DNA from 2 places in the Acidovorax sp. Q11 genome. Region 2 is predicted to be linked to the other one. Evidence: predicted binding sites of a transcription regulator. Region 2 holds the regulator's gene; the other holds the start of a gene.
What was found. Region 2 encodes LexA, which represses DNA repair genes until DNA is damaged. Its sites were predicted from a motif close to ACTGTATNNNNATACAGT; they were not measured.
Positions count from the first base shown of each region.

Region 1 (4,407 bases), on a different contig from region 2:
AGCTGATGCTGGGCGTGTAACCGCCACAGAGCGCCCCAGAGCGTATCTGAGCGCACCAGGAAGTGGGGCCGATGCCCTGCCGTTGGCGGTGCGTTCAACCCTCGTCAGACTCTTCGGCGCCCAGCACGGCGCGCCGCACAACATCCCCTGAGAACCCCCGCGCCAGCAAAAAGCGCATCTGCTTGGCGCGGGCCTGTGGGTCTGCGGCGGGCTCGCCAAACTTGCGGCGCCACACCTCGCGGGCGCGCTCCAGTTCACTGCCCTGCAACTGGGCCACGGCCTGCTGCACCGCGTCGGCGCCCAGGCCTTTAGACTGCAGCTCCTGCCGTATGCGCGCTGCGCCCAAGCGGCCTGCGCGGCGGTTCAGCACCGAGTCCACCACCCGCGCCTCGCTGATGAAATCGCGTGCCTGCAGGTCGTCGAGGAGGGCGTTGAGGTCATCGCCCTCCTCAACATGCGGGGCCAGCTTGCGCAACAGCTCCGCGCGCGAGTGTTCGCGCTGGCTCAGCAGCCGCAGTGCGCGCCCCTTGAGCGACAGCGTGGTGAAGCCCATGGTGATTGGGATGTTCAAAATTGATAGCAAACAAAGCTTTGCTATCGCGCGGTGAGGCCTTGTTTGACTTAGATTGTGGATGCCTGCCTGCCGCCAAAACCTTGCGGGCCTTGTTCTGGCGGCATGGCAGTTCTTGGCTTACGCCTCGTCGCTGTCGGCACTGGCCTGCGCCAAGGCGGCAGGCAGCAACGCAATGCCCAGACCTTCGCGCACTTTGTTTTCTATCTCTCGGGCCAGATCCGGGTTCTCGCGCAAAAACTCGCGGGCGTTGTCGCGGCCCTGGCCGATCTTTTCGCCGTTGTAGGCATACCAGGCGCCCGACTTCTCGACGATCTTGGCGGTGACGCCCATGTCGATGATCTCGCCCTCGCGGCTGATGCCTTCGCCGAACAGGATGTCGAACTCGGCCGTCTTGAACGGGGGGCTCACCTTGTTCTTGACCACCTTGACCTTGGTTTCATTGCCGATGGCTTCGTCGCCCTTCTTGATGGTGCCGGTGCGGCGGATATCGAGGCGCACCGAGGCGTAGAACTTCAGCGCATTGCCGCCGGTGGTGGTTTCGGGCGAGCCGAACATCACGCCGATCTTCATGCGGATCTGGTTGATGAAGATGACCATGCAGTTGGTCTTCTTGATCGTGGCGGTGAGCTTGCGCAGCGCCTGGCTCATCAAACGGGCCTGCAGGCCGGGCAGGGCGTCGCCCATTTCGCCTTCGATTTCGGCCTTGGGCGTGAGCGCGGCCACCGAGTCCACGATGATCAGGTCCACAGCGCCCGAGCGCACCAGGCTGTCCACGATTTCCAGCGCTTGCTCACCCGTGTCGGGCTGGCTGATCAGCAGGTCGGACAGCTGCACGCCGAGCTTCTGGGCGTATTGCACGTCGAGGGCGTGTTCCGCATCGACGAAGGCGCAGGTGCCGCCCTGCTTTTGCATCTCGGCCACCACTTGCAGCGTGAGCGTGGTCTTGCCCGACGATTCCGGGCCATAAATTTCCACCACGCGGCCCCGGGGCAGGCCGCCCACGCCCAGGGCAATGTCCAGGCCCAGCGAGCCGGTGGACACCACCTGGATGTCCTCGATCACCTCGCCTTCACCCAGGCGCATGATGGTGCCCTTGCCGAACTGCTTCTCGATCTGGGCGAGCGCAGCGGCCAGGGCCTTGGCCTTTTCGGTGTTCACGGGCAATGCGGGGTTGGTGCCTTTGACTGCGACGTCCATGAGAAAACTCCTTGAGAAACAATGGGTTGGGTGTTTGCATGGCTCTGCAATTAATTACAGGCTGGATGCTTGAACAGTAGTTTATGCGAGCCGTCTTTTGTTATTCAAGGATAATTTAGTCAGTTTGCCTGACAATTCAGGCATGCCTGATTCGCCCCTTCCATCCCCTGCCGAAGACGGCTGGCGCCAGACCCACCTGGGCCGCCTGCTCGGCCACGCGATGCGCCGCTTCGACGCGCGGGTGCTTCAGCTCATGGCGCACAACGTGGAGGTGCCGCTGGCCCTGTCCAACCTGGCCGCGCGCGACCAGGTGACGGCTGCCCATGTGCACATCACGCGCCACCTGGCGCTCTCGGGCGACCGGCTGACCGATCTGGCCCAGCGCGCGGGCATGACCAAGCAGGCCATGGCCAACCTGGTGGATCAGTGCGAGGCCTGGGGCCTGGTCACGCGCGAGGCCGACCCGCTGGACGCACGCGCGCGCCGCGTGTGTTTCACGCCCGTGGGCCTGGCCTGGCTGCAGGCCTTTCGCGATGCCGTGGCGCAGGCCGAAGCCGAGTTCCGCGCCGAGGTCGGCAACGAGGTGGCCACCGTGGTCACCATCGGGCTGGAGGCCTACGCGGGGGGGTAGGCGCTTTCGCGCTGCGCGGCCTGTACCAGTGCTGCCGGGTCCAGGCGCAGCGCCTTCAGCGTGCGCGTGGCCACACCTTGTGGCGCGGCTGCGACCAGCGCCACCACATGCGCGCCCAGCAAGGGGCCCGGCTGGCCCTTGCGTGCGTGGGCCAGTGCCTGCACCAGGCTCTGGCCAGAGGGCTGGGCGTGGAAGGCCCGGGGCTGTGGCGCCGTCAGAGGGCTGGCGGGCGGAATATCGGCCTGGATGCCCACCTGCGCCAATGCGTCGCGGTATTGCTGCTCAATCGCGGCGGGGATGGCATCGGGATTGGCGCCGATGCTTTCGAAGGCGCGGCGTGCGGTGCCATCGGGCAGCTCGATGGCGGCCAGCAGAAAGTGCTCAGCGCCCGGCCGTGGCTGCCCCTGGGTTCGGGCATGGTGCTCGGCGCGTGTGAACAGCTGGCGCAGGGTGTGCATGTCCTGCAGGCGTTGGCGGATGCGTTGCAACATGGAGAAGCTCCTTCAATGCGATCAAGGGTGGGTGGGGCGCGCGACCTGGGCAGCCAGGCGCTTGTGGGCTGCCTGTTTGCTCACGCCCAGCGCCTGGGCGATCTGCGCCCATGACCAGCCCTGCTCCAGCGCTGCGGCCACGGCACCGGCTTCCAGCCGGTCGGCCATGAGGCGCAAGGCCACCACGGCCGCCAGTGCGGCCTCGGGCTGGTCGGGCGAAGGAAGCGAGGATGGGGGCTGCGTTTGCATTCGTCAACTGTAGTTGACGAATGCAAAAACTGTCAACCTTGGTTGACGAGGCGTGCGGTGCGGCCTGGTCCCGGAGAGGGAGGCGGCATCGCTTATCGGCACTGCTCCTGTTTCCCCTCAATCAGGGGCTATCGGTGACACCCAACAACGGTGCTGCAGGGGGCGCCACCGGCTGCGCACAGGCCAGCATCCACTGCCGAAAACACTGCAGCGCGTGCAGCTGTGTGCGCCCCTCGGGGTAGCAGAGCCAGTAACCCACGGTGCTGGGGTAGCCGCCGCGCAGCGCTGCGTCGGCCAGGGGCTCGCGCACCAGCCCGGCGGTGATCTCGTCCTGCACCAGGCAGCGCGGCACCAGCGCCAGGCCCATGCCTGCCATCACGGCGCGGATCATGGTCTGGAACTGGTCGAACTGCGGGCCGGCCAGCGGGTCGATGTGGCCGGGCACGCCATGGGTTTCGCTCCAGCGCAGCCAGGCTTCGGGCACGGTCACATGGCGCAGCAGGGTGTGGCGCGCCACATCGCGCGGGGCGTGGATGGGCCAGTCGGCCACCTTGCTGCGGGGGGCAATCAGCGCCACGTCGTGGCCCGTGATGTAGTGCGCGTGGGCACCTGGCCAGTGGCCGTCGCCGAACAGGATTGCGCAGTCCAGCTCGGGCCGGTCGAAGTTATAGCTGTGCATGTAGGGCACAAAATGCAGCGTGACCTGCGGGTGCTGCTGCTGGAATTGCGGCAGGCGCGGGATGAGCCACTTGGCGGCGAAGGTGGGCAGGCTGGACAGGTGCAGCGCACCGCCGCCATCGTCGCTGGTGATCAGCTCCAGCGTGGCCGCCTCCAGCTGCGCCAGCACCGCGCGCACGGCCGTCTCATAGCGTTCGCCCGCCGGGGTCAGCGCCAGGCGCTTGCGGCTGCGCTCGAACAGTGGCACGCCCACCCAGCCCTCCAGCTCCTTGATCTGCTTGCTCACCGCGCTTTGTGTGAGGTGCAGGGCTTCGGCCGCGCGCGACACGCCGCCGAACCGCGTCACGGTGGAGAACGCCCGCAGCAGGTGCAGGGGTGGGGCAAGGCGGCGCAGGGACGACATCGTAAGTAATCAAATCATTCCAATTTGGAATGTTATCAGGCATATCCATTGCTTGGTAGAGCGCACCAATTCACTTAACCTCAATGCATCCCATAGGAGAATTTTCCATGCAACGCCGTCATCTGCTCAATGCATTGGCCGCCGTATCTTTCGTTCCAGGAATGTCTTTGGCGCAAGAAGGCAA
Region 1 covers NZ_JBUDZG010000001.1:148,279-152,685, reverse strand. The annotation lists gene argC (N-acetyl-gamma-glutamyl-phosphate reductase) at 1-20, shown strand, start outside; gene recX (recombination regulator RecX) at 95-553, opposite strand; gene recA (recombinase RecA) at 692-1,771, opposite strand; gene ACYZGB_RS00750 (MarR family winged helix-turn-helix transcriptional regulator) at 1,914-2,402, shown strand; gene ACYZGB_RS00745 (Clp protease N-terminal domain-containing protein) at 2,387-2,893, opposite strand; gene ACYZGB_RS00740 (helix-turn-helix domain-containing protein) at 2,915-3,142, opposite strand; gene ACYZGB_RS00735 (LysR substrate-binding domain-containing protein) at 3,264-4,223, opposite strand; gene ACYZGB_RS00730 (tripartite tricarboxylate transporter substrate binding protein BugE) at 4,331-4,407, shown strand, end outside.
Region 1: recA (recombinase RecA) is a predicted target of LexA. The motif match lies at 1,832-1,849, and genes of this name have one in related genera.

Region 2 (4,407 bases):
CCCCTGGTGGACTACTACGGCAACTGGGCCAAGGCAGAACCCGCAGTGGCCCCCAAGTACCGGGCCATCAGCGGCACAGGCAGCGTGGACGAGATCACGGCACGCGCGCTGCAAGCCCTGGCGAGCTGAGACGAGAAAACAAAGCGGTCGCTGGTGCGGCCCCGGCCATACGGCCACGCTGATCGCTACGAACCGGCGACGTCCTGCACAGGGGCGTCGCTTTTTTATGGCGCCAACATGCTCGTGCGCCAACGCTGCCCGGCATCAGTTCCGCCGCAGCAGTACCTCATCACCCCGACATTGACCCACACATCATGCGGGGCTGGACCGCAGGCCGTAGGCTTTGCCATCGACATACAGGTACTCCGCGCGCAGCACCGGGTCGCCCTTCTCCTCATGCAAGGTGAACCCCACCACCGAGACCTGGGCGCCCGGCAGGATCTCCTGCACCTGCCACGCCTGCATGCGTGTGAGGGGCGCCAGCTCGACCTCCCAGAGCCGGTCCTTGCGGGTGGGCAACACGGCCTTGGCCAGCAGCGCTCGGCCGTCCACTGGCGCCGTCTGTGCGGGTACCTGCCGCTGGGCCAGGTCGGCAGGCAGCTTCAAGCCAGCGGCAAGCTCCAGCGACAGTTCTGCATGGGGGTTCTGCCAGCGCGCCTTGCGCACGGTGCCTTCCAGATAAATGGGGCGGTCCGGGTCAAAGCTGCTCCAGCCATGGTGCGCCTGCCCCCCCAGGGGCCAGGCGGTGGCGGCGACAAGCAAGTGGCGTCGTTGCAGGCTCATACAGACTCCCGAAGAAAAGAGGAACCGGACAGGTTTTACAGATAGGCGATCCAGCGGCCACACACCACCACGGCCAGCCAGACCACCGTGGAAGCCAGCATCTGTGCGCGGGCCAGGGCGTCCAGCCGCAGGAGTGAACCGCGCCCATGAAACCATGCGGCATTGCACCCGGCAAGCATTAACAACAGCATCTTCAAGGTGAATGCCCGGTTGCTGAGCAGCTCGGCTGGCTGGGTGGCAAACATCAGCAGGCCCGAGGCGGCGGCCAGTGCGAAACCACACAGCGCCAGCGACAGGCTCAGCCGGGCCAGGTCCTTCACCGGCAGCGCCGCACCCCGGCCAAACACCCGCAACTCCAGCAACACCAGGTTGCCCAGCAGCAGCGCGATGCCCACGATGTGCACCACCTCCAGCGCCGGATAGGCCCAGGCATGCGTCTTGAGTGCTGCGAACATATATAAATAAAGCAGCCAGCCTCGTCAGTGCGCCTGCAGCAGGTCGAGCACCAAGGCCACCCGCGCCTTCACTGGCGACAGCCCCAGGGAATCCGGCAACACATCGTCGGGCTTGGGCAGCACCTGCCCTTCGGTGCACCGGGTGGCCCGCACCACGCGCACACCGGCCTGCTGTGCCCGCAGCAAGGCGGCCTCCAGCGCATGGTGAATGGTCCCGTTTCCCGTGCAGGCCACCACCAGACCCCGCACACCGGCATGCACCAGCGCATCCACGGTCTGGGCCCGTGCCCCTGCGTGGCTCAGCACCACCTCCACCCAGGGCCATTCGTGGGCTTCAATTCCTGTTTTGATAGCAGAAAAGGCGCGCCCAACAGGCGCAAGGGGCCAATTTTGCACAAGGCGCACCCGTCCTTCCTCCACCCACCCCAAGGGGCCGGCATCGCCCGAATTGAAGGCATGCACCCGGTACGGGTGGACCTTCTGCACGCTGCGGGCGGCATGCACTTCTCCGGCCGCCACAGCGACCACCCCGGTGGCGCCAGGGGCCAGCACCACGGCCACAGCGTCCAGCAGGTTCTGCGGACCGTCGGGCGTCAGCGCCGTCGCGGGGCGCATGGCACAGGTCAGCACCACAGGCTTGGTGGCGTCCAGCACTTCGCGCAGAAACCAGGCGGTTTCTTCCAGCGTGTCGGTGCCGTGGGTAATGACCAGGCCCCGCACATCCGGGTCCGCCAGGTGGTGCGCGCAGCGCTGGGCCAGCGCCCGCCACACACCGTCATCCATGTCCTTGCTGTCCACCTGGGCCACCTGCTCGGCCACCAGCATGCCGCCCGCCAGCGCCTGCAGGCCCGGCACGGCGGCCAGCAGTTGCTCTACCCCCACCTGGGCTGCGGTGTAGCCAATGTTGTCCCCCGCCTGCGCCGAGGTGCCCGCGATGGTGCCCCCGGTGCCCAAAACCACAATTTTTTGCCCACTCACTTGCATACTCCGAAAAACTGGTGAAAAATACAGTTACTGGATTAAAAAACAGTTGTTCGCCACTGTAACCGCCGCCACCGGAAACCACCATGCTCGACAACCCCAAACTCACCGCCCGCCAGCAGCAGATTCTGGATCTCATCCAGACCGCCATTGCACGCACTGGCGCGCCCCCGACCCGCGCAGAAATCGCGGCCGAGCTGGGGTTCAAATCAGCCAACGCCGCCGAAGAGCACCTGCAGGCTCTGGCCCGCAAAGGGGTGATCGAGCTGGTCAGCGGCACATCGCGTGGCATTCGCCTGCGTGGCGACACGGTCCGCTCCATCAATGCGGCCCGTAGCCTCCAGCTTGGCAGCCAGTTCAGCCTGCCAATTCCAGGCTTGTCGCAGCTGGTGCTGCCCCTGGTGGGGCGCGTGGCAGCGGGGTCGCCCATTCTCGCGCAGGAACATGTGGACCAGACCTACAGCGTGGAAAACAGCCTCTTCCAGCACAAACCCGATTACCTGCTCAAAGTGCGCGGCATGTCCATGCGCGACGCCGGCATCATGGACGGCGACCTGCTCGCAGTGCAGTCCACCCGCGAAGCCCGCAACGGGCAGATCATCGTGGCGCGGCTGGGTGACGATGTCACCGTCAAGCGCCTGCGCCGCACCGCCACCGCCATCGAGCTCTTGCCCGAAAACCCCGACTACCCGGTGATCGTGGTCCAGCCCGGTGAACCCTTCGAAATCGAAGGCCTGGCTGTGGGGCTCATCCGCAACACCATGCTGATGTAGACCACTCCGTTTGGGCCGCACTGCGGGTGGCGGGCGTTTGGTGGGCTGGGCACAGCACACCAGCCCTGCAGTGCAGACCCCATGCCATGCCACCAGCCGTACCAGCGCGGCGACGTTGTTTGTCTTGTGATGCCAGTCTCTTGCACCACAGGCAGCAGCACGTCCGCCATGGCCCGGCAAACAGCATGGCATGAAATCACTTTGCAATCCTGCCTGTGTTCAACCCCCGACCTTCGGAGTTTTCACATGGGACTTGCCTTGTTCACCCTTACCGCCTTGCAAAATCCGCTGCGCGGCCTGAAGCGCCTGCTGGTACACCCTGCGCGCGCAGATACCGCAGCAGACGACAACGCCGCAGTAGTGGGCCACCCGCGCCCGCCTACCCCGCAGCAGGGCCCACGGCCACTGCGTGGCAACTGGCCGTTCACGGTCAAGCCTCCGCTGCGCCCCTCCGAGGCACCCACACGGCAGCCCGCGTCAGCGGGCAGGTCTTTTTTGCCCATGGCCAACCCCATGGGCAGCCACCGCCACGCATTTTTATCAGCGCTGCCAGCAGATTCGCATGCCCGCAGCCTGCGATCGCCCAAGGTCCTGCGGCGGGTGTCCGACTCTGGCACGGGCCGCCTGGTGATTGCGGGCAGCATGGCCGATGTGTGCGCCGAGCTGGATCGCATGGTGGCCTCCGAAGCCATGCGGGCCTGAGGCCTGTCGGAAGACCTTTTCAAAGACCGCACTGCAGTCCCACGGTGATGGAGGTGCATGCCTTGGAGTTGAAGCGCAAGCTTGCGAGCCCTCTGAGAGCAAAGACACCAGCGCTTCAAATCCATCGGCCCGATTTCACGCCACCCCTTCGGTGGAATGCCGGGCCAGGCATCACCAACACTCCGTCACCAAAAGCCGGGGATTTTGGTGCGCCAAGCGGCCACCTGGCGCGGTACGCAATCTCTGCCAAGGCACAATGTCGGGATGAACATAGTGATCCTCGACGATTACCAGGATGCAGTGCGCAAACTGCATTGCGCCTCCCGGCTCGACGCGTACACCGCCAAGGTTTACACCAACACCGTCAAGGGGCTCGGCCAGCTCTCCGTGCGACTCAAAGATGCCGACATCATCGTGCTGGTGCGGGAACGCACCCAGATCACACGTCAACTCGTCGAGAAGCTACCCCGCCTCAAGCTGATTGCACAAACAGGCAAGGTCGGCAGCCACATTGACGTGGCCGCCTGCACCGAACGCGGGATTGCCGTTGCCGAAGGCGTGGGCTCTCCGGTGGCCCCCGCCGAGCTGACCTGGGCGCTGGTCATGGCTTCCATGCGCAGGCTGCCCCAGTACATCTCCAACCTCAAGCATGGTGCCTGGCAACAGTCCGGCTTGAAGACCGCGTCCATGCCCGCCAATTTTGGGCTGGGCAA
Region 2 covers NZ_JBUDZG010000003.1:147,755-152,161, forward strand. The annotation lists gene adk (adenylate kinase) at 1-129, shown strand, start outside; gene ACYZGB_RS04375 (DUF6152 family protein) at 313-783, opposite strand; gene ACYZGB_RS04380 (hypothetical protein) at 819-1,238, opposite strand; gene ACYZGB_RS04385 (asparaginase) at 1,263-2,222, opposite strand; gene lexA (transcriptional repressor LexA) at 2,306-2,992, shown strand; gene ACYZGB_RS04395 (hypothetical protein) at 3,239-3,694, shown strand; gene ACYZGB_RS04400 (D-2-hydroxyacid dehydrogenase family protein) at 3,959-4,407, shown strand, end outside.